One region of the Micromonospora sp. NPDC005367 genome, then DNA from elsewhere that is predicted to be linked to it. Evidence: riboswitches for the same ligand, from Rfam matches in the RefSeq annotation. Region 1 holds a riboswitch; the other holds the start of a gene.
The links. A riboswitch is a leader RNA that binds a small molecule or an ion and turns the genes downstream of it on or off. The one in region 1 is predicted to bind thiamine pyrophosphate.

Region 1 (11,021 bases):
CCGTCCCTCGTCCGGGGTGGAGGCGAGGGCGTGGTGGCGGCGCGGGATCCGGCCGGCACCGGCGGCGAGCCGGCCGGCCTGCACCGCGTACCGCATCGCGGTGGCCATCGCCACCGGGTCGGCGGCCCGGGTCACCGCGCTGGCCAGCAACACGGCATCGCAGCCGAGCTCCATCGCCAGCGCCGCCTCGGAGGCGGTGCCGATGCCGGCGTCCAGGATCACCGGCACGTCCACGGCCTGCCGGATCAGCCGGATGTGGTGCGGGTTGCTGATGCCCAGCCCGGACCCGATCGGCGCGCCCGCCGGCATCACCGCGGCGCAGCCCACGTCCGCGAGCCGCCGGGCGAGCACCGGGTCGTCACTCGTGTAGGGCAGCACGGTGAACCCGTCGGCGACCAGTTCCTCGGCGGCGCGCAGCAGCTCCACCCCGTCCGGGAGCAGCGTGCGCTCGTCGCCGATCACCTCCAGCTTGATCCAGTCGGTGTCGAACGCGTCCCGGGCCAGCCGGGCCACCTTCACCGCCTCAACCGCCGTGTAGCAGCCCGCGGTGTTCGGCAGCAGCCGCACGCCGCACCGGTCCAGCAGCTCCAGCAGCCCCCCACCCATGCCGGGGGCGGTGTCCACCCGACGCAGGGCGAGCGTGACCAGCTCGGTCCCGGACGCGCGGATGGCCTCCTCCAGCACGTGCAGGTTCGCCGCGCCGCCGGTGCCGAGGATGAGCCGCGAGGTGAACTCCACCCCGTCGAGTCGGAACGTCACCGCACTCACCCGCCCTGGGCGGCGCTGAGCACCTCGACCCGGTCACCGTCGCGCAGCGGGGTCTCCGGCCAGCCCGTCCGGGGCACCACCTCGCCGTTGACCGCGACCGCCACTCCGCGCTGTTGCGGTGCGACCTCGCGTACCAGGTCTGCCACCGTCACACCGCGGGGCACCGTCCGCCCGGCGCCGTTCACCGTCAGTTCCACGGGTCCTCCTCACTCGTCCGGGCAGGTTCGCCCCGGTCTGCGGCCACCGAGCCGGACGGGCCGGTGAACCGGTCCGGCCGGAAGGGGGCGAGCAACGGATCGGGCACCCCGGTGGTCACGAGGTCGGCGATCAGGTCGGCGGTCACCGGGGTGAGCACGATGCCGTGCCGGTGGTGCCCGGTGGCCGCCAGCACGTCCGGTCGACCCGGCAACGGGCCGAGGATCGGCGCGTTGTCCGGGGTGCCGGGGCGCAGTCCGGCAGCCGTCTCGATCAGGTCGTACTCGGCCAGCTCCGGCACCAGGTCCACGGCGGCGCGGAGCAGGCGGAGCACCGCTCCGGCGGACACGTCGGTGTCGCGGCGCTCCTCGACGGTGGCGCCCACCACCACCTCGCCGCCGGTCCGCGGCACCAGGTAGACGTGCTCACCGTCGGCGTACCCGCGGATGACGTGCCGGAAGCCCGGCGGGGCGCCACCGGGCGCGCGGAGCCGGAGCACCTGCCCCTTGACCGGGCGGACCGGCAGCCCGGTGAGCGCGGCGGCACCGCAACCGGCCGCCACCACGGTGACGGCGGCGTCCAGCTCGGACAGCGCACGCACCGGTCCGGGCACGAGCACGGCTCCGGCCCGCTCGGCGGCGGTGCGCAGCGCGGGCACCAGCAGCCGTGGGTCCACCTGGTGGTCGGTCGCCGCGAGCGCGCCGCCGCGCACCCGGGGGGCGAGCGCCGGCTCGCGGTCGCGCAGTTCCGAGGGGCGCAGCGGGGTCACCGGCAGGTCGAGTTCCCGCTGGTACGCCCAGAGCCGCCGCGCCTCGGCCAGGTCGTCGGCGGTCAACCCGACCAGCAGGGTGCCGTCGGTGCGGTAGCCGAGGTCGACACCGGTCGCCTCGGTCAGCTCGGCCGCGAACGCCGGCCAGCGGGCGGCCGACTCCACCAGCAGCCCGGTGAGGTCCCGTTCGCCGAAGTACGCCTCGGCGATCGGGGCGAGCATGCCGGCGGCGACCGCCGAGGCCCCCGAGCCGGGGGCGGGATCGTGCACGGTCACGCGTAGCCCACGTGCGGCGCAGCGCCAGGCGACGGCGAGACCGATCGGTCCCGCACCCACCACCGCCACGTCCGCCCGGGCCACGTCGCCGGCAGGGGTCGACGTGGACCGGGCGCTCAGCATGTCAGCGCCTCGATCAGCTCGGTCGTGGCGCGGGCCGGGTCGGCCGCCCCGGAGAGCGCGCCGACGACCGCCACTCCGTACGCCCCGACTGCCCGTAGTGCCGGCACGGCGGACGCGGTCACACCGCCGATCGCGATCACTGGGACGTCGACCGCCCCGGCCACCGCCCGTACGCCTGCCACGCCGATCGGTGGAGGCAGCCCCTCCTTGGTGCGGGTGGGCCGGCAGGGGCCGACCCCGAGGTAGCCGGCGCCGGCGGTGACCGCCTCGGCGGCGGTGCCCGGTTCCCGCGCGGTGGCGCCGAGCACGGCGGCCGGGCCGAGCACGTGTCGGGCCGCCGCGACGGGCAGGTCGTCCGCGCCGACGTGCCCGCCGGCCGCGCCGACCGCCAGCGCCACGTGGAGCCGGTCGTTGACCAGGCAGGTCGCCCCGTACGGCGCGCAGAGCGCGACGACCCGGCGGGCCAGGTCGTACGTCTCGCGGTCGGTTGCAGAGTCCTCGACCCGGACCTGCACCACCAGGTCGGCGCGGGCCACGGTCAGGGCGGCCCGGACCACGGTGAGCGGATCACGCCCGGGTCGGGTGTCGGTGATGAGATGCAGTCGTCCCAGGGACGGCACGGCAACACTCCTCCCTGCGCCGGCATTACCCGGATCAGGTTCGACGGTCGGGGGCTGACAGCCCCCCTCTCAGCCCGGTCCACCGGGCTCCCGTGGGTCACTTGCTCCGCCACCGTACGACAGACCCGGCGGCGCTGCCAAGGGTGAGGCCGGCTACAGCGGTGGCGGGTCTTCCCAGGGGTGCTTCATGCGGTCCTGTTCGGAATGTCGCCTGCTGTTGCAAAACCGTTACCGTCCGGCATCTTGCCCGACACGCATCAACGGGAATTAATTTGTTCAGCGATTCGACAAAATGTGGTGCGGACGCCATGGCCCGGTGCCCGCACCACCCCACCCCCCGGGACGGTCTTCGGCGAGCCGGCCCCCGCGATCCCCTGTCCACCGCGACATAGGAGGCGGCGTGTCCCGCACTCGTCGTGCCCGCTCACCCATCACAGCCATCCTGCTCTCCCTCGCTCTCACCTCGACAGCCCTGTTCGGCACGTCGGCCGCGCAGGCCGCACCGACCGCCGGCGCGACCACCACACGAGCCGCTCAGACCGCCACGGCCGCGCCGGTGACCCAGGCGCTGCCCAAGGCCGCCGCCGACGAGCCCTTCTCCGTGCTGGTCTTCTCGAAGACGGCCGCGTTCCGGCACGATTCGATCCCCACCGGGATCGCCGCCATCCAGCAGCTCGGCGCGGAGCACGGCTTCGCCGTCGACACCACAGAGGACGGCGGCGCGTTCACCGACGCGAACCTCGCGAAGTACCAGGCCGTCATCTGGCTCTCCACGACCGGCGACGTCCTCAACGCCGACCAGCAGGCGGCCTTCGAGCGCTACATCCAGGCCGGCGGCGGATACGTCGGCATCCACGCCGCATCGGACACCGAGTACAGCTGGGGCTGGTACGGCGACCTGGTCGGCGCGTACTTCGCCAACCACCCGTCGAACCAGCAGGCCACGGTCAAGGTGGAGGATCCCGCCCACCCGTCCACCAGTGAACTGCCGGATCGCTGGTCCCGGTTCGACGAGTGGTACAACTTCCAGACCAACCCCCGGCCGGACGTGCACGTGCTGGCCAGCCTGGACGAGAAGAGCTACACCCCGGGCGCCGGCGCGATGGGTGCCGACCACCCGACGGCATGGTGCCAGGACTTCGACGGTGGCCGCTCCTGGTACACCGGCGGCGGGCACACCCGTGAGTCGTACGCCGAGCCCGAGTTCCTCAAGCACCTGCTCGGCGGTATCCAGACGGCGGCCGGCGTGGTCGACGCCGACTGCGGCGCCTCGAAGACCGCCAGCTTCGAGAAGGTCACGCTGGACAGCAACACCAGCAACCCGATGGAGCTGGACGTCGCCCCCGACGGGCGGGTCTTCTACGTCGAGCGCGACGGCCGGGTGCAGATCGTCAAGCCGGACACCGGCAACACGGTCACCGCCGTCGAGCTGGACGTCTTCACCGGCAACGAGGACGGCTTGATCGGCATCCGCCTCGACCCGGACTTCGCCACCAACAACTGGGTCTACCTCTACTACGCGCCGAACGACGGGATCACGCGCAACCTGCTGTCCCGGTTCACGGTCACCGGCGACACCATCGACCCGGCGAGTGAGAAGCAGGTGCTGCGGGTCGACACCCAGCGCAACACCTGCTGCCACGCCGGCGGGAGCATGACCTTCGACAGTGCCGGCAACCTCTACCTGGCCACCGGCGACAACACGAACCCGTTCGAGTCGAGCGCGTACACGCCCATCGACGAGCGGCCGGGCCGCCAGGACTACGACGCGCAGCGCACCGCGGGCAACACCAACGACCTGCGCGGCAAGGTGATCCGCATCCACCCGGAGGACGACGGGACGTACACCATCCCGGACGGCAACCTCTTCGCTCCGGGCACCGAGAAGACCCGTCCCGAGATCTACGCGATGGGCTTCCGCAACCCGTTCCGGATCGGCACAGACCCGAAGACCGGCACGCTGTACGTCGCCGACTACGGGCCGGACGCCAACGCCGACAACCCGAACCGGGGCCCCCGGGGCCTGGTCGAGTGGAACATCGTCACCCCCGGCAACTACGGCTGGCCGTACTGCACGGGCACGAACGAGGCGTACAACGACTACACCTTCCCGTCCGGCCCGAGCGGGGCGAAGTTCGACTGCTCCGCGCCGGTGAACGACTCGCCGAACAACACCGGCCTGACCAACCTTCCGCCGGTCGTGCCGGCCACCGTCGACTACGGGTACGCCGGTGACGCGCGCTACCCGGAGATCGGCGGCGGTGGCGCCCCGATGGGTGGCCCGGTCTACCGGTACGACGCGGACCTCGACTCGGACCGCAAGTGGCCGGCCTACTACGACGGCAAGGCGCTGCTCGGCGAGTGGAACCAGTCGAAGATGTACACGATGCAGCTGACCGCCGACGGCAAGTCGCTGGTGGACATCAACCAGCTGCTCACCGGCATGAGCCTGATCCGGCCGATGGACTTCGAGTTCGGCCCCGACGGCGCGCTCTACCTGATCGAGTGGGGCAGCGGCTTCGGCGGCAACAACGACAACTCCGGCGTCTACCGGATCGACTACATCGCCGGTGACCGCGCACCGATCGCGGTGGCGAACGCCACCCCGACCTCCGGTGCGGCGCCGCTGACGGTGAACTTCTCCAGCGAGGGCTCGCGGGACCCGGACGGCGGCGCGCTCACCTACGCCTGGACGTTCGGCGACGGGCAGACCTCCACCGAGGCCAACCCGACGCACACCTACGCCACGGCCGGCAACTTCACCGCCCAGCTCACCGTCACCAACCCGAAGGGCCGTACGGCGGTGGCGAACGTCCCGGTCACCGTGGGCAACACCGCCCCGACGGTGACCATCGAGTTCCCGCCGGACGGCGGCTTCTTCGACTGGGGTGACCAGGTCCGCTACACGATCAAGGTGACCGACCCGGAGGACGGGGAGATCGACTGCGACCGGGTCCAGCTCCAGGTACTGCTCGGCCACGACGAACACGCCCACCCGCTGGAGCAGCACACCGGCTGCACCGGGATGGTTCAGACGCAGCTGGCCTCCGGGCACGGCGCCGAGGCGAACGTCTTCAGCGTCTTCGAGGCGACGTACACCGACCTCGGTGGCGCCGAGGGCGCCGGACCGCTCACCGGCCGGGCCATAGAGCAGCTGCAGCCGAAGCGGAAGCAGGCCGAGTACTTCACCGCCACCGGCCGTGCGCCGGGCAGCACCGGCGGCGGAGACCCGGGTGTGCAGCTCGAGACCACCGGCGACACCGCCGGCGGCGGCCAGAACATCGGGTTCATCGAGGACGGCGACTGGTGGTCGGTCTCCCCGGCGGACCTGACGAACATCACCGACATCCGGTTCCGGGCGGCCTCCGCCACCACCGGCGGCCGGATCGAGGTCCGGGCCGGAGCGGTCGACGGGCCACTGGTCGCCACGGCGACCGTGCCGGGCACGGGCGACTGGCAGACGTACGCGGACGTGACGGCACCGGTCACCGGCGCCGCCAGCGGCTCGCTCTACTTCGTCGCCAAGGACCCGAACGGCGGCGCCGGCTCGCTGCTCAACGTCAACTGGATGGACTTCCTCGGCCGGGGCGTCACCGAGAACGCGCCGCCCGTGGTCACCGCCACCGCGACCCCGACCACCGGCACCGCGCCGCTCGCCGTCGCCTTCGACGGCACGGCCACCGACGCCGAGGGGGACACCCCGCTGACGTACGCCTGGGACTTCGGTGACGGGGGCACGGCGGACACGTTGGATGCCACCCACACGTACACCAGCCCGGGCACCTTCACCGCCACCCTGACGGTGACGGACAGCAAGGGCGCCAAGTCGTACGCCGCGGTTCCGGTGCGGGTGGACGCGCCGAACACGTCCTGCTTCGGGACGCGCTCGGACGACTTCACCGGCACCAGCCTCGACAAGGCACGCTGGAACGTGGTCCGGGAGAACCAGCTCTACTCGGTCTCCGACGGGGCCCTGCGGCTGCCGACCTCGGTGGGTGACCTCTACGGTGCCCGCAACGACGCCACCAACCTGGTGCTCCAGCCGGCGCCGGCCGGGGCCTGGCAGGCGACCACCCGGGTCACCCTGCCGGTGACGGCCAACTACCAGCAGGCCGGTCTGCTGATCTACGGCGACGACGAGAACTACGCCAAGCTGGACCTGCTGTACAACGGCAGCCGCCGGGTGGAGTTCATCCGGGAGACGGCCGGCACGCCACGCAACGAGGGTGCCGACAGCGCCGCCGCACCGGCGGGTGACACCGTGCACCTGCGGCTGATCAGTGACGGGACGAACCTGACCGCGGCCGTGTCGGCCGACGGGCAGACCTTCACCCCGGTCGGCCGGTCGGCCGCGCTCGCCGGCATCACCAACCCGCGGATCGGGGTCTTCGCCCTCAACGGCGGCACGGACGCGCCGGTCGTCGACGCGACCTTCGACTGGTTCCAGGTCTCCCCGGACGAGCCGGCGGGCCCGGTCGACCCGTCGGACGAGTTCACCGGCGACACGCTGGACAAGTGCCGGTGGGACGCGATCCTGCGGGAGAACGCGGCCGGTTACCGGGTCAGCGACGGCGCGTTGCGGATCGACGTGCCGAACGGTGACATCTATGGCACCGACAACACCGGGCCGGCGAACTTCATCCTCCAATCCGCGCCGTCGGGCGACTGGACCCTGGAGACGAAGGTCGACGGCAGCCTGCTGAACGAGCAGTACCAGCAGGCCGGTCTGATCGTGCACGCTGACGACGACAACTACCTGAAGTTCGACTACATCGTGGACAACCAGCCCGGCCAGGCGGTGACGCGGCGGATCGAGTTCCGCAGCGAGATCGGCGGGACGGTGCAGGACCCGCAGCCGGAGGCGGCGAACCTGACCGGTTCGGTGTGGTACCTGCGGCTGGCCCGCAGCGGTGACACCTTCACCGCGTCGTACTCGGCGGACGGGACGACCTGGACGGCGCTCACAGCGCTGACCAGCAGCGCGGTCGGCGCCACCCCGAAGGTGGGTCTGTTCACCCTCGGGGCCAACCAGACCGCGTCGAAGACCGCCGTGTTCGACTACTTCCGCCTCACCCCCGGGGTCGCCGACGAGACGGCTCCGGTGACCGAGGCCACCGTCACGGGTACCCCCGTCGAGGGTTGGCACACCGGGCCGGTGACGGTCACCCTGGCCGCCACCGACGAGGACGGCGGCAGCGGCCTGGCCGGCACCGAGTACCAGCTGGACGGGGCGCAGACCTGGACGGCGTACACCGGGCCGGTCCCGGTGAGCGGCGACGGCGAGCACGAACTGCGATTCCGCTCGACCGACCAGGCGGGCAACGCGGAGTCGACGAAGACCGTCACCGTGAAGATCGACGCCACGGCGCCGGTGACCTCGGCGACGTTCGCCCCGGCCAACGACGAGGGTTGGCACGACGGGACCGTCCCGGTCGTGCTGACCTCGACCGACGCCGGATCCGGTGTGAAGACTGTCGAGTGGTCGCTCGACGGTGGCGCGTGGACGCCGTACTCGGAGCCGGTCCAGGTGACCGGTGACGGCCAGCACGAGCTGCTGTTCCGGTCGACCGACCAGGCGGGCAACGCCGAGACGCTCAAGTCGGCGGTGCTGCGCATCGACGGCACCAAGCCGACGCTGCTGGTCTCCGGGCTCGCCGACGGCCAGCTCTACGGCGACAGCCAGGACGTCCGGGTGTCCTGGCAGGCGGTCGACCCGACCTCGGGCGTCGCGAGCCTGACCGGCGAGCTGGACGGCCGGCCGTACGCGAGCGGCACGCTGCAGGCGATGTACGAGCTGCCGCTCGGCCTGCACGAGCTGACCGTCACCGCGACCGACAAGGCGGGGAACGAGACCACCTCCGCGGTCCGGTTCTTCGTCACCACCTCGTTCCGGGACATGCAGAACCTGCTGGACCGGTTCAAGGCGACCGGTCGGCTCTCGGCCAAGGCGCACAAGCAGCTGACGGCGAAGCTCGACGCCGCCCGCAAGGCCGAGGCGGCCGGCAACGACAACAAGGCGATCAAGCAGCTGACCGCCTTCCGCGAGCTCGCCGCCGACGCCACGCTGGTGGCCGAGGCCGAGATCCGGGACGTGCTGGTCCGGGACGCCGACGCCATGGTCGTCCGGCTCGGTGGTACGGCCAGCAAGGCCGGGGTGAAGGCCAACGACGGTGAATCCGTCGCCGGCGCCGGCCGGTTGGGCGGCGACGTCACCCGGCTCGCTCCGGGCCGCCGGCTCTGATCCGATGGCGGCCCCTCTCCGGCGCACCCGCGTCGGGGAGGGGTCGCCCCCGTATCCGCAGTGAGGAGACGTCCGTGACGCGTACCTGGAAGGCGTTCGCCGCCCTGTTCGCCGGACTGGCCCTGATCCTCCTGACCGCGGCACCGGCCGCGGCCCACACCGGGAAGCTCAAACTGACCGTGGCCGGCGACGGGGCCGACGGGGTCACCGTGCAGGCCCTGTACGCCGACGGCCACCGGCTGGACCAGTTGGTGCGACTGACGCTGACCGCCGTCGGGCCGGACGGGCAGCGCGTCGGGCCGCTGCAACTGGAACCGGAGCCCGAGGGCCAGGGTTTCTACGCCAGCGGCCCGCTGCTCTCCCCCGGCCGCTGGCGGGTGACGGTCGCCGCCCCGGCTCCGAACGGGAGCGAGGCCAGCGCCCAGGTGCAGGCCCGCCCCGCCCAGTCGCCGGCGCCGGCGGCGCCGGTTGCGGCCACCGCACCGGCGGCCGGCGCCCGGACCGACCCGGGTGCGGCGAGTGCCTGGTGGTGGCCGATCGGGCTGGCCGTCGTGGTGATCGCCGCCCTGGCGGTAGCCGTGCCGATGCTGCTCACCCGCCGCCGCACGGACGGATGAGCAGCTCGGACAAGTGAGCCGCACGGCGCGAGGTCGCCAAGGGCTGCTCCGGCGACCCGTGCAAACGCCGGTGAGCCTGATACCCCAGCGGCATCAATATGCCTCTGAGGTATCAGGCCTCTCCGGAACACAGTCGAGCAGCACTTGTGCGCCTCGGCCCGAGCCAGCCGGCAGCGGCAGCGGCAGCGGCAGCGGCAGCGGCAGCGGCAGCGGTCAGAGGATCTCGCGCAGGGCGTCCAGGTCCTCGTCGGTCGGCTGCCAAACCCCGGCGGCCGCGTTGGCGAGCACCTGCTCGGGGGTGGTCACCCCGGCGATCACCGAGGTCACCGCCGGCTGGGCGGCGAGCCCGCCGATGGCCACCTGGAGCATGGTGAGCCCGCGCTCGTCCGCGTACCGTTCGATCGCCTCGATGAGGTCCCACTTCGCCGCGGCGAGCCGGGCGGCGTACCGGCCACCGCCGGCGAGCCGGCTGCCGGCGGGCGGCGCCTCGCCCCGCTTGTACTTGCCGGTGAGCAGCCCGTTGGCCAGCGGGAAGAACGGCAGCAGCCCCAGCCCGAAGCGCTCACACGCCGGGACCACCTCGGTCTCGACAGCGCGCTCCACCAGGCTGTACTGGTTCTGCGCGCTGATGAACCGGGACCGGCCGTTGGACGAGGCCACCCAGTCGGCGTCCGCGATCTGCCAGCCGGCGAAGTTGGAGTTGCCCAGGTAGCGCACCTTCCCGGCACGGACCAGGTCGTCCAGGGCGGCGAGGGTCTCGTCGATCGGGGTGGCCGGATCGGGCTCGTGCACCTGATACAGATCGATGTAATCGGTGCCGAGTCGGCGCAGCGACGCCTCGACGGCCCGGGCGATGTACCGCCGGGATCCCCGCGCGCCGTAGTCGGGGCCGTTCAGCCCGTTCATGTCCATGCCGAACTTGGTGGCCACCACCACGTCGTCCCGGCGGCCCTTCAGGGCCTGCCCGAGCAGCTCCTCCGAGCTGCCCTGCGGCTCGCCGTAGATGTCCGCCGTGTCGAAGAAGTTGATCCCGGCGTCCAGGGCTGCGTCCACGACCGCGCGGGTGCCCTCGAGGTCGATCTTGCGGCCGAAGTTGTTGCAGCCGATGCCGACCACGGACACCACGAGCCCGGAGTCGCCCAACCGGCGGAAGGTCATCTCAGTCACGAGATGGACTCTATGCCTGCCGTCCGGGGCGTGGCGGCGTCACCCGGCCATCCGGGGTCGTTCCCCGACTCAGCCGAGCACCTCGGCCCGGAGCCGCTCGGCGGCGGCCAGCGTGGCGGCCAGTTCCGTCGGGGAGCGCCCGACGCAGGCAAGCAGCGCCTGCGCCCGGGACGCGAAGTCCGGCGGCGCGCCAGGTAACCGACCGGCCGAGGCGATCATGCCTTTCTCGTTCACCAGCCACCGCC
Region 2 (11,021 bases), on a different contig from region 1:
TCGCCGACCAACTCGCCGATCAGCTGGGCAAGGCCGACCCGGACCAGGCCGCCGACTTCACCTCCCGCGCCAAGGAACTCCAGGCCGACCTGGCGAAGCTGGACACCGAGTACGCCACCGGCCTGAAGACCTGCGAGCGCCAGGAGATCGTGACGAGCCACACGGCCTTCGGCTACCTGGCCAAGCAGTACGGGCTGGAGCAGGTGGGCATCACCGGCCTCAACCCGGAGAGCGAGCCCTCTCCGCAGCGGCTCGCCGAGGTGGCCGAGGAGGCGCGGGCGCACAAGACCACCACGATCTTCTTCGAGACGCTGGTCAGCCCGAAGATCGCCGAGACCATCGCCGCGGAGGTCGGCGCGAAGACCGCCGTGCTGGACCCCATCGAGGGCCTCACCGACGACAGCGGCTCGTCGGACTACCTTTCAGTCATGCGTACGAACCTGCAAGCGCTGCGTACGGCGCTGGGCTGCTCGTGAACCCACCCGTGATCACCGTCGCACACGCGGCCGTCGGCTACGACGGCCGCGCCGTGCTGCGCGACGTCTCGCTCACCGTCACCGCCGGTGAGGTGGTCGCCGTGCTCGGTGCCAACGGCTCCGGCAAGTCCACCCTCATCCGGTCCGTGCTCGGGTTGGTCCCGCTGAGCGCCGGGTCGGTCAGCCTCTTCGACCGCCCGCTGCGCCGCTTCCGGCAGTGGGAGCGGATCGGGTACGTCCCGCAGCGGCTCGGCGCGGGCGGCGGGGTACCGGCCACCGTCCGGGAGGTCGTGGCCGCCGGCCGGCTCGCCCGGCGGGGCATTCTCCGCCCGCCCGGCGCCGCCGACCGGGTCGCCGTCGACAGCGCGCTGCGCGCGGTCGGGCTCGCCGACCGGGCGAACGACGCCGTCGCCACCCTCTCCGGCGGCCAGCAGCAGCGCACCCTGATCGCCCGGGCCCTCGCCGGCCGTCCCGAACTGCTGGTGCTGGATGAGCCGACCGCCGGGGTGGACGCGGCCAGCCAGGAGGCGTTCGCCGCGGCGCTGCGCGACTTCGTCGCCGACGGCGGGACGGTGCTGCTGGTGGCGCACGAGCTGGGCCCGCTGCGGCCGGTGATCAGCCGGGCGATCGTCGTCCACGAGGGCGGCATCTGCCACGACGGCCCGGTGCCGGAACCGGCCGGTCACCACGCCGAGCCCGACCACGACCACGTGCACCCGCACTGCGACGACGAGCCGGCCCGGCTCTGGAGCATCTGACCATGGAACTCTTCCAGTACCCGTACATGCAGCGCGCCCTGATCGCGGCGCTGGTCATCGGCCTCGCCGCCCCGGCGCTCGGGATCTACCTGGTGCAGCGCCGGTTGGCGCTGATCGGCGACGGAATCGGGCACGTGGCGCTGACCGGCGTCGGCGCCGGCCTGCTGCTCAACCGCTCCCCGGTGCTCGTCGCGGTGATCGTGGCGACCCTCGGCGCGATCGCCATCGAGCTGGTCCGCTCCCGCGGACGCACCTCCGGAGACCTCGCCCTGGCACTGCTCTTCTACGGCGGCATAGCCGGCGGTGTGATGCTCGTCGGGCTCTCCCACAGCCCCAGTGCGAACCTCAACGCGTACCTCTTCGGATCGCTGACCACCATCTCGCCGGGCGACCTGACCACGATCGTGGTGCTCGGCGCGGTGATCCTGGTGGCCATGCTCGTGCTGCGCCCGGCGCTCTTCGCGGTCAGCCACGACGAGGAGTACGCCCGGGTCTCCGGCCTGCCGGTGCGGACGTTGAACCTGCTGATCGCGATCACCACCGCGGTCACCGTGACGATCGCCATGCGGGCGGTCGGCGTACTGCTGATCAGCGCGCTCATGGTGGTGCCGGTGGCCAGCGCCCAACAGGTGACCCGCGGTTTCCGGTCCACCATGACGGCGGCGATGGCGCTCGGCCTCTTCGCCGCCGGCTCGGGCGTCTGGGTGGCGGCCACCGCCGACACCGCTCCCGGCGCGTCGGTGGTGCTGATGGCGATCGCCTCGTTCCTCGTGGTCGCGCTGGCCGCGGCCGGCTGGCGGGTGCTGCGCCGCCGGCGGGTGCCCGCGGCGGCTCAGACCACCCCCGAGCCGCACGAGGTCGTGCTCGGATGACCGGGGCGGGCGCGAGCCCGGCGGAACTGGTTATCGTTACGGGGTGAGCAGCGGATCGGGCTACGACGGCTTCGAAGGTGCCAGTGAGCTTTTGCGCGCGCTGTCGGCCCCGATCCGGTTGGCCATCGTCAGCGAGCTCGCCGCCGGCGAGCGGTGCGTGCACGAGTTGGTGGAGAAGCTGGGCGTGACGCAGCCACTGGTCTCCCAACACCTGCGGGTGCTGCGGGGAGCCGGTGTGGTGCGGGGCTCCCGGCGAGGTCGGGAGATCGCATACTCCCTGGTCGACGAGCACGTCGCGCACATCGTGGCGGACGCGGTCAGCCACGCCGGTGAGGGATCATGAGGCGGCGACGGGTCGGAGGTGTCACGTGGTGAGCGAGAGCAGCGCAACCCTGCGCAACACCCGTCAGCGCAGTGCGGTCAGCGCTCTGCTGGCCGAGGTGGAGGGATTCCACAGCGCGCAGGACCTGCACGCGATGCTGCGTACACGGGGTGAGCGGGTCGGTCTCACGACGGTCTACCGGACGCTGCAAGGGCTCGCCGACGCCGGCGAGATCGACGTGATGCGCCCGCCGGGCGGCGAGCACCTCTACCGCCGGTGCAGCGAGGGGCACCACCACCACCTGGTCTGCCGGGTCTGTGGGCGGACCGTCGAGGTCGAGGGCCCCGCCGTGGAGAGCTGGGCCGAACGGGTGGCCGCCCAGCACGGCTACGCCGACGTGAGCCACACCATGGAGATCTTCGGCACCTGCCAGGGCTGCGCCGGCTGACCTCCCCAACCGGCCGCCGGCCGTGCCACGCTGTCCGGCGTGAAGATCTATGCCGATCGCTTTCCGACCGCCGCCCGACAGTTCCTCACCGACCTGCTCGTCGTCGTCTGGGTGTACGCCGCGATCCGCGGCGCGCTCTGGCTGCACGATCTGGTGCAGAAGCTCGCCGTACCCGGTCAGAAGCTGGAGGGCGCCGGCGGCGGGCTCGCCGACAACCTGGCCGAAGCCGGCGGCAAGGTCGGCGGGGTGCCGCTGGTCGGCGACGAGCTGACCGCCCCGTTCGAGCGCGCGGCCGGTGCCGCCCGGGCGCTGGCCGAGGCCGGCCGTGACCAGCAGGAACTCGTCGACCAGCTGGCCCTGGCGCTCGCCGTGGCCGTGCTGATCTTCCCGCTCGGCCTGGTGCTCGTCGGCTGGCTGCCGCTGCGGGTGCGCTGGGTCCGCCGCGCCGGGTCCGCCGCGAAGCTGGCCGCCGCGCCGGGCGGGCGCGACCTGCTGGCGCTGCGCGCACTCGCCCGCCAGCCGCTGGACCGGCTGACCCGGATCGCGCCCGACGTGGCCGAGGCCTGGCGCCGCGGCGACGACGCCACCGTCGACGCGCTCGCCGCGCTGGAGCTGCGCAGGCTCGGCCTACGGGCGGGCCGCTAAGGTCTTCGGGTGTTCTACTTCCTGGTCGTCATCGCCGTTCTGCTGCTCGGCTACGCCGCCGTACTGGTCAGCCTGGTCCGTAAGGGCCGTCGCATCCCGCCCGCGGCCTACCTCGGCCTGGCGGCGCTCAACGGGCTGATCCTCGCGGCGATCCTGGCCTGGGCCATCGCCCGCTGACCCAGGGAGGGGCCTGGGGGCAGGTCTCGTCCGGAGCCTGATACCTCAGCGGCATATTTATACCGCTGTGGTATCGGGCTCATTCAGAAATGCGTGTCCGCTGCCGAGTGTCGGCTCAGGTCACTGGGGCGGTGGTATCCGCCGGCGGACGTCGGCCGCGGTGGACGGGCCGGGCGACCAACGGGCCACCCAGGGCAGCTCGTCGGACGGGGTGATCACACCGGACTCCAGGTCGGCGTAGCGGCCGGCAAGGATCCGCTTGGCCGCCGCGACGTCGACCGAGTCGGTGTTCTCCCAGAGCGCCGAGAGGAGGGCGTCGACCCGTACCCGGGCCTGCCGGCAGAAGAGGTCGGCCAGTTCGAGATTCTCCGGCCGGGTGTCCCGCTCGGCGTGCGCACGGACGCATACCGCGGCCATCGCGAAAAGCTCCGCCCCGATGTCCACGATCCGACCCAGGAACGCCTGCTTGCGCTCCATCCGGCCCTGCCAGCGGGACATCGCGTAGAACGTCGAGCGGGCGAGCTTGCGCGAGACGCGCTCCACCTGCCGCAGGTGACCGGCGAGCGGCCCGAACTCGGCGTACGCCCTGGGGCTCTGCCCGCGGCCGACGGCGAGCGTGGGCAGCCACTTCGCGTAGAAGGCCCCGGCCCGGGCCCCCGCCTTCGCCTTGCGGCCGAGGCCCGCATCCGGGTCGATGATGTCCCCGGCGACCGAGAGGTGCGCGTCGACCGCCTCCCGGGCGATCAGCAGGTGCATGATCTCGGTCGAGCCCTCGAAGATCCGGTTGATCCGTACGTCGCGCAGCAGCTGCTCGACGGCGGCCGGGCGTTCACCCCGGGCGGTCAGCGACTCGGCCGTCTCGTAGCCGCGGCCGCCGCGGATCTGGATCAGGTCGTCGGCGATCCGCCAGGCCATCTCGCTGGCGTAGAGCTTGACGAGCGCCGCCTCGATCCGGATGTCGTTGCGGTCGTCGTCGGCGAGCCGGCAACAGATCTCCAGCATGGTCTCCATGCCGTACGTCGTCGCGGCCATGAAGGCGAGCTTCTGGGCGACCGCCTCGTGCGTGCCGACCGGCCGGCCCCACTGGACCCGGTCGGCGGCCCACTCCCGAGCCACGTTCAACGACCACTTGCCGGCGCCCACGCACATGGCCGGCAGCGACAGGCGGCCGGTGTTGAGCGTGGTCAGCGCGATCTTCAGCCCCTTGCCCTCACCCCCGATGACGTTCTCCTTCGGCACGAAGACGTCGTGGAACCGCGTGACGCTGTTCTCCAGCCCGCGCAGTCCGAGGAATCCGTTGCGTCGTTCCACCGTGATGCCGTCGGCGTCACCGTCCACGACGAAGGCGGTGATCCCACCGCGGCGCCCCGCACCGGCCGGCACCCGGGCCATCACGACGAGCAGCGTGGCCACGGTGCCGTTGGTCGCCCAGAGCTTCACACCGTTGAGCCGGTAGCCGGTGCCGTCCTCGGTCGGCTCGGCGGTGGTCGCCAACCGTGCCGGGTCGGAGCCGACGTCCGGCTCGGTCAGCAGGAACGCGGAAACCTCGCCGGCGGCCAGCCGGGGCAGGAAGCGCTGCTTCTGCTCCGCCGTACCGAACATCTTCAACGGCTGCGGCACGCCGATGGACTGGTGCGCGGAGAGCAGCGCGCCGATCGCCGGGCTGACCGAACCGGCGAGCATCAGCGCCCGGCAGTACTGCAGGTTGCTCAGGCCGAGCCCGCCGTACGCCCGGTCGATCTTCATGCCGAACGCACCGAGCCGGCCGAGGCCCTGGAACACCTCGTCGGGGATGCGCGCGTCCCGCTCGATCGCGGCGCCGTCCACCTCGGTCACGAGGTACTCCCGGAGCCGGGCGAGGAACTCCTCGGCGCGGGCGTCCTCGTCCGCGTCGGAGCTCGGCCAGGGGTTGATCAGGTCGAGTCGGAACCGGCCGAGGAAGAGCGACTTGCCGAAGCTCGGGCGGTCCCAGGTGGATTCACGGGCCGCCTCGGCGACCTGGCGGGCCTCCTTCTCGGAGACGTGCCCTGCCTCGGCCGGCAGCGGGGCGGCGGTGCCGCCGCTGGTCTCGGTCGGCTCCGGAGTGCCGCCGGAGGCGTCCGGCTCGGGTCGGCTGTTCTGCGTCGTGGTCACGGCTGCCCCCTCGAACCTCGGTCCGCTGCGTCAACGTGCTCGACAAACGCCACGCTACCCCCGGTTGTTACCCAGAGGTAGCTCTCCGTGAAGATCGAGTTTCGGCGATGCGGGCGGCCGGGCCGTACGCCCCGGTCGGCGTCCCGGGGTCAGTCGCCGGCGAGCGTACGAGGGTCGTCGTCCTCGTCGTCGATGTCGTCCTCGCCCCAGTTGCGGCGGACGAACGGCAGCAGCCCCCAGAAGATGAGGAACCAGAGCCCGGTCAACCCGCTGAGCACGAACGCGAGCGGACGGTCGAGGACGAAGTCGGTGATCAGCAGCACGGCGCTGACCATCGAGATCAGCATGAAGGCGAGTCCGCAGGAGGCCATCCGGTGGGCGAACCGGACCAGCTCCGGTTTGCGCCCCTGACGGAAGAGTGCCCGGTGGAACGCCACCGGCGAGATGATCATCGCCGTGGCGGCCGCGGCGGCCAGCAGCGCGACCACGTAGATGTCCTTCTGGAAGTCGGTGGTACGCGTGAAGCCGTTGCTGAACGGCAGAGTCAACAGGAAGGCGAACAGGATCTGCACCCCGGTCTGGGCGACCCGCAGCTCCTGGAGCAGATCGGCGAAGTTGCGCTGCCAGCGCTGCCGCTCGGTCTCCTTGGACACGCGCTACCTCCTGCTCCGACGCTACTGCCGGCGGGGCGGGCCACCGGCAGCAACGCCAGTGCCCGATGGCCCGTCATCCGAAACAGGCTCACAAGAGGTCGGATGGGAGCGCGCCGGTCGCGCGGCCGGGGTCAGGAGCCCCGGCGGATACGACCGGCGTACCGGGCCTCGAGCGCGTGGTTGTGCTCGTCGCCGCCGGCGATGTTGGCGGACAGGTAGACCGGGGGCTGCTGCCCTGCGGCGAGCAGTCGGGCCACCACCTCGACGGTGATCTGCTGCGCGAGCAGGGCGGCGGTGATCGAGGAGACCGCGCCCACGGCGCCACCGCCGGGCAGCGGCAGCATCGCGTCGCCGTACGGGGCACCGTTGTCGAGCACCACGTCGGCGAAGTCGGCGAGTTTACGACCGGACGGATGGCGGGACGTCATCTGGCCGGAGTGCTGCGCCGAGGTGATCGCCACCAGAGCGTGACCGTTCTCCTTGACGACGGACGCGAACTCCACCATCGCGCCGTTGACCCCCGAGTTCGAGGCGAGCACGAAGACGTCCTGCGGGCGTACCGGGGCCAGCGCGTAGAGGCGGTGCGCGACCGCCGGATCCCGCTCCAGGGTGGGGCCGAGCACGTCGGCCGGGGCACCGCCGAGCAGTACCAGGTCCCGCAACGCGATCCGGTTGGTGGGCACCAGCCCGCCGGCCCGCCCGGCGATCTCCATCGCGAGCGCCTCGGAGTGCCCGGTGCCGAAGGCGTGCACCACCCCGTCGGCGTGTACCGCCTCGGCGATCAGGTCAGCCGCGCGGCCGACCGCCTCCCGCTGACTGCCGGCCACCCGGTTCATCGTCTCCGTCACCATCGCCAGGTAGCCCTCGGCGCTCAGTGTCATCGTTCCTCCGTCCCATCCGTGTTGACGTCCCGACCGGCCCGCGTGGGCCCCCCCGCTCACGCCGCCCCGCGGGCCCGGGCCAGGATCGCCTCGGCCAGCGGGGTCGGCGCCTCGTCGGGGATCCAGTGGCTCACCCCGGGCAACTCCACGAAGCGGTAGTCGCCGGTCACGTGCTGCGCACACATCTCCGCGACGCCGCGGCCGATCGCGTTGTCGCGGTCGCTCCAGACGTACGTGGTGGGCACGGTCACCGGCCCGACCGCCCCCAGCGCGGCCCCCGACATCGCCCGGTACCAGTTCAGCGCCCCGGTCAGTGCGCCGGGCTCGCGCATCGGCTCCGCGTACGCCGCCACCCGGGCACTGTCGCCGACGCCGTGCAGCAGCCGGCGCAACCCTGCCGCCCGCAGCCCGAGCAGTGCCTTCTCCGCCTTCCCTGCCTGGCGGAACAGCACCATGTACGACGAGCGGGCGCGCTGCTTCGGGTCGTGCGCGAGCGCGTACGCCATGGCGGCCGGATGCGGCACCGAGACGGCGGTGAGGGTGCGGACCCGCTCGGGGTGCGCCGCGGCGACCGCCCAGGCGACGGCCGCGCCCCAGTCGTGCCCGACGAGGTGCGCCGCCTCGACGTCCAGCGCGTCGAGCAGCGCCACCGCGTCGGCCACCAGTTCCGCCAGCCGGTACGCCTCGACCTCGGCCGGCCGGGCGCCCGGCGAGTAGCCGCGCTGGTCGGGGGCGTACGTGCGTAGCCCGGCGGCGTGCAGGGCCGGCACCACCTCGTCGAACTCTCCGCCGTGTTGCGGGAAGCCGTGCAGCAGCAGGACGGGTTCGCCGTCCTCCGGGCCGCCGACGCGTACCACGAACTCCAGACCACGGACGTCGATGCGCATGATCGGCAGCCTACCCAGGTCGGGCAGCATGGCCCGGCACCTGCCCACGGTGCTAGCGTCTGCGTATCAATTTCACATCCGACAGGGGAGCGCACAGCGCTGAGAGTGCGGGCACGCCCGCAGACCCTCGAACCTGATCTGGGTAATGCCAGCGCAGGGAGTTCGGTCGACCTCCAGCCGCGTCGCCGTCCGGTGACCACCGGGCGCGGCGTGCGTCTTCTCCTGGTTCCTGCGGCTGAACTGGGAGCAAACAGATGAAAAGCAACGACACCAATCGCTGGCGAACCATCGACATCGTCGTCGCGTCGGTGATCGCCGTCGCCTTCGGCGTCATCTTCTGGGCCTGGAACCTGGTCTGGAGCGCCACCGACGCGGCGTTCGCCTTCTTCCCGCCGGCACAGACGCTGATCTACGGCGTCTGGCTGGTCCCGGCCGTGCTCGGTGGCCTGGTCATCCGCAAGCCCGGTGCCGCGCTCTACTGCGAGACGGTGGCCGCGATCCTGTCCGCGCTGCTGGGCAGCCAGTGGGCGAGCATCACGATCGTCCAGGGCGTGATGCAGGGCATCGGCGCGGAACTGGCCTTCGCGGCGTTCCGGTACCGCTCGTTCCGCCTGCCGGCGGCGGTGCTGGCCGGCGCGTTCACCGGCGTCAGCGCTGCGGTCTTCGACTTCGTCTACTGGAACACCGAGACCGACCTGGCGAGCTACCGGCTGCCGTACGCCCTGCTCACCGTCGTCAGCGCGACGATCGTGGCGGGCGTCGGCGGCTGGGCGCTGACCCGCGCGCTCGCCAACACCGGCGCGCTGGACCGCTTCCCCGTCGGCCGCGAACGCGCCGCCATCTAACCCTGCCAAGACCCCCCAACCCCGTTGATCAAGAGGTTTGCGTCAACGGTGGTCGCGATCCTGACGCAAACCTCTTGATCAACATTGCTGGGCGGCGGGCGGGGCAGCCTGCTGGGCGGCGGGTGGGGCGGCCCGCCGGGTGGATGGGTGGGGAGGAGGTGGCGGTAGTGAGCGGTGTTACGCTGCGCGGCTTCGGGTGGCGGCACGCCGGGCGGAAGCGCTGGGCGGTCCGCGGCGTCGACCTGCGCATCGAGCACGGCGAGCGGGTGCTGCTGCTCGGCCCCTCGGGCGCCGGCAAGAGCACCCTGCTCGCGGCGCTCGCCGGGCTGCTGCCCGAGGACTCGGGCGAGCAGAGCGGCAGCGTCGAGGTCGACGGGCTCGACCCGCGTAAGGCCCGGGAACGCGTCGGCATCGTCTTCCAGGACCCGGAGAGCCAACTGGTGATGGCCCGCTGCGGCGACGACGTCGCGTTCGGGCTGGAGAACCGGGGCGTGCCGACCGACGAGATCTGGCCCCGGGTCGACGAGGCGCTGCACCGGGTCGGCTTCCCGTACCGCCGGGACCGGCGCACCGCCCAACTGTCCGGCGGCGAACAGCAGCGGCTGGCGCTGGCCGGCGCGCTCGCGCTGCGGCCGGGGCTGCTGCTGCTCGACGAGCCGACTGCCAACCTCGACCCGGCCGGCGCGACGCTGGTGCGTTCGGCGGTCGCCGGCGCGTTGGACGCCGACACGACGCTGATCCTGGTCGAACACCGGGTGGCCGAGGCGCTGCCCCTGGTCGACCGGGTGGTGGTGCTGGAACCCGGGGGCGGTGTACGCGCCGACGGCACGCCGGAAGCGGTCTTCGACGCGCACGGTGACGCGCTCGCCGCCGAGGGTGTCTGGGTGCCGGGCCGCACCGTGCCGCCGCGCCGCGCCACCGCCGCGCCCGGCGAGGCGCTGCTCACCGCCGAGCGGCTCGGCCTGCCGCCCCGCCTGGCCGAAACCGACCTGACCGTACGCGCGGGCGAGGCGCTCGCCGTGCTCGGCCCCAACGGGGCGGGCAAGTCCACCCTGGCGCTGCTCCTCGGCGGGCTGTTCAGGCCCGGCAACGGCACGGTCACGGCGAGCGCGGAGCTGGCCGGCCGGGATGCCCGCACTCCCCCGCACCGCTGGCGCGCCCCGGCCCTGGCCACCCGGATCGGCTCGGTCTTCCAGGACCCGGAGCACCAATTCGTCACCAGCACGGTCTTCGACGAACTGGCGCTCGGCCCGCGCCGCACCGGCCGGCCCGAGGCGGAGGTCCGCACCACGGTGGACGGGCTGCTCGACCGGCTGCGGTTGACCGCGCTCGCCGCCGCCAACCCGTACACCCTCTCCGGTGGTGAGGCGCGACGGTTGAGCGTGGCGACGGCCCTGGCCACCGCGCCCCGGCTGCTGATCTGCGACGAGCCCACGTTCGGCCAGGACCGGCGGACCTGGCTGGAGCTGGTGGACCTCCTCGCCGACCTGCGCGACGCCGGACACGGTGTCGTCACGGTCACCCACGACGCGGAGTTCGTCGCCGCGCTGGCCGACCGGCAGGTCACGCTGACCCGCCCCGGGCCGGCCGGCGACTGGCCGGCGGCCTCGACCAGGGGGTCCTCGTGATCAACCTCGAACCGGTCGCCGTCCCCGGGGCGCCGCTGGCCCGGCGCAACCCGGTGGCCAAACTCGCCGCCGCACTGCTCTTCTCCTTCGTCCTCGTCGCCACGCTCGACCCGGTAGCCCCGGCGATCGCCATCGCTGTCGAACTGGTGGCGTTGCCGCTCTTCGGCATCCGCTACCGGGTGCTGGCCCACCGCGCCTGGCCGCTGCTGGTGAGCGCGGTCGGCATCGTGGTCACCCTGGTGCTCTTCGCGGCCGACCGCTCCGGCCGGCTGCTGTTCGAGGCGGGCCCGGTCGTG

Region 2: it holds a riboswitch for thiamine pyrophosphate, as region 1 does, so the genes downstream of both, ABZS42_RS19740 (ECF transporter S component) here and thiE (thiamine phosphate synthase) in region 1, are expected to answer to the same signal.

What each region holds. Positions count from the first base shown of each region.
Region 1 covers NZ_JBEXFP010000037.1:539-11,559, forward strand. The annotation lists gene ABZS42_RS22840 (thiazole synthase) at 1-768, opposite strand, end outside; gene thiS (sulfur carrier protein ThiS) at 765-965, opposite strand; gene thiO (glycine oxidase ThiO) at 956-2,131, opposite strand; gene thiE (thiamine phosphate synthase) at 2,125-2,751, opposite strand; TPP riboswitch at 2,746-2,854, opposite strand; gene ABZS42_RS22860 (ThuA domain-containing protein) at 3,152-8,992, shown strand; gene ABZS42_RS22865 (hypothetical protein) at 9,067-9,609, shown strand; gene ABZS42_RS22870 (aldo/keto reductase) at 9,823-10,767, opposite strand; gene ABZS42_RS22875 (nucleotidyltransferase domain-containing protein) at 10,846-11,021, opposite strand, start outside.
Region 2 covers NZ_JBEXFP010000027.1:69,307-80,327, reverse strand. The annotation lists gene ABZS42_RS19795 (metal ABC transporter substrate-binding protein) at 1-476, shown strand, start outside; gene ABZS42_RS19790 (metal ABC transporter ATP-binding protein) at 473-1,234, shown strand; gene ABZS42_RS19785 (metal ABC transporter permease) at 1,237-2,106, shown strand; gene ABZS42_RS19780 (metalloregulator ArsR/SmtB family transcription factor) at 2,150-2,449, shown strand; gene ABZS42_RS19775 (transcriptional repressor) at 2,478-2,876, shown strand; gene ABZS42_RS19770 (hypothetical protein) at 2,916-3,521, shown strand; gene ABZS42_RS19765 (hypothetical protein) at 3,531-3,698, shown strand; gene ABZS42_RS19760 (acyl-CoA dehydrogenase family protein) at 3,819-5,741, opposite strand; gene ABZS42_RS19755 (DUF6328 family protein) at 5,981-6,484, opposite strand; gene ABZS42_RS19750 (SIS domain-containing protein) at 6,616-7,365, opposite strand; gene ABZS42_RS19745 (alpha/beta hydrolase) at 7,422-8,252, opposite strand; TPP riboswitch at 8,326-8,430, shown strand; gene ABZS42_RS19740 (ECF transporter S component) at 8,507-9,097, shown strand; gene ABZS42_RS19735 (ABC transporter ATP-binding protein) at 9,265-10,725, shown strand; gene ABZS42_RS19730 (energy-coupling factor transporter transmembrane component T) at 10,722-11,021, shown strand, end outside.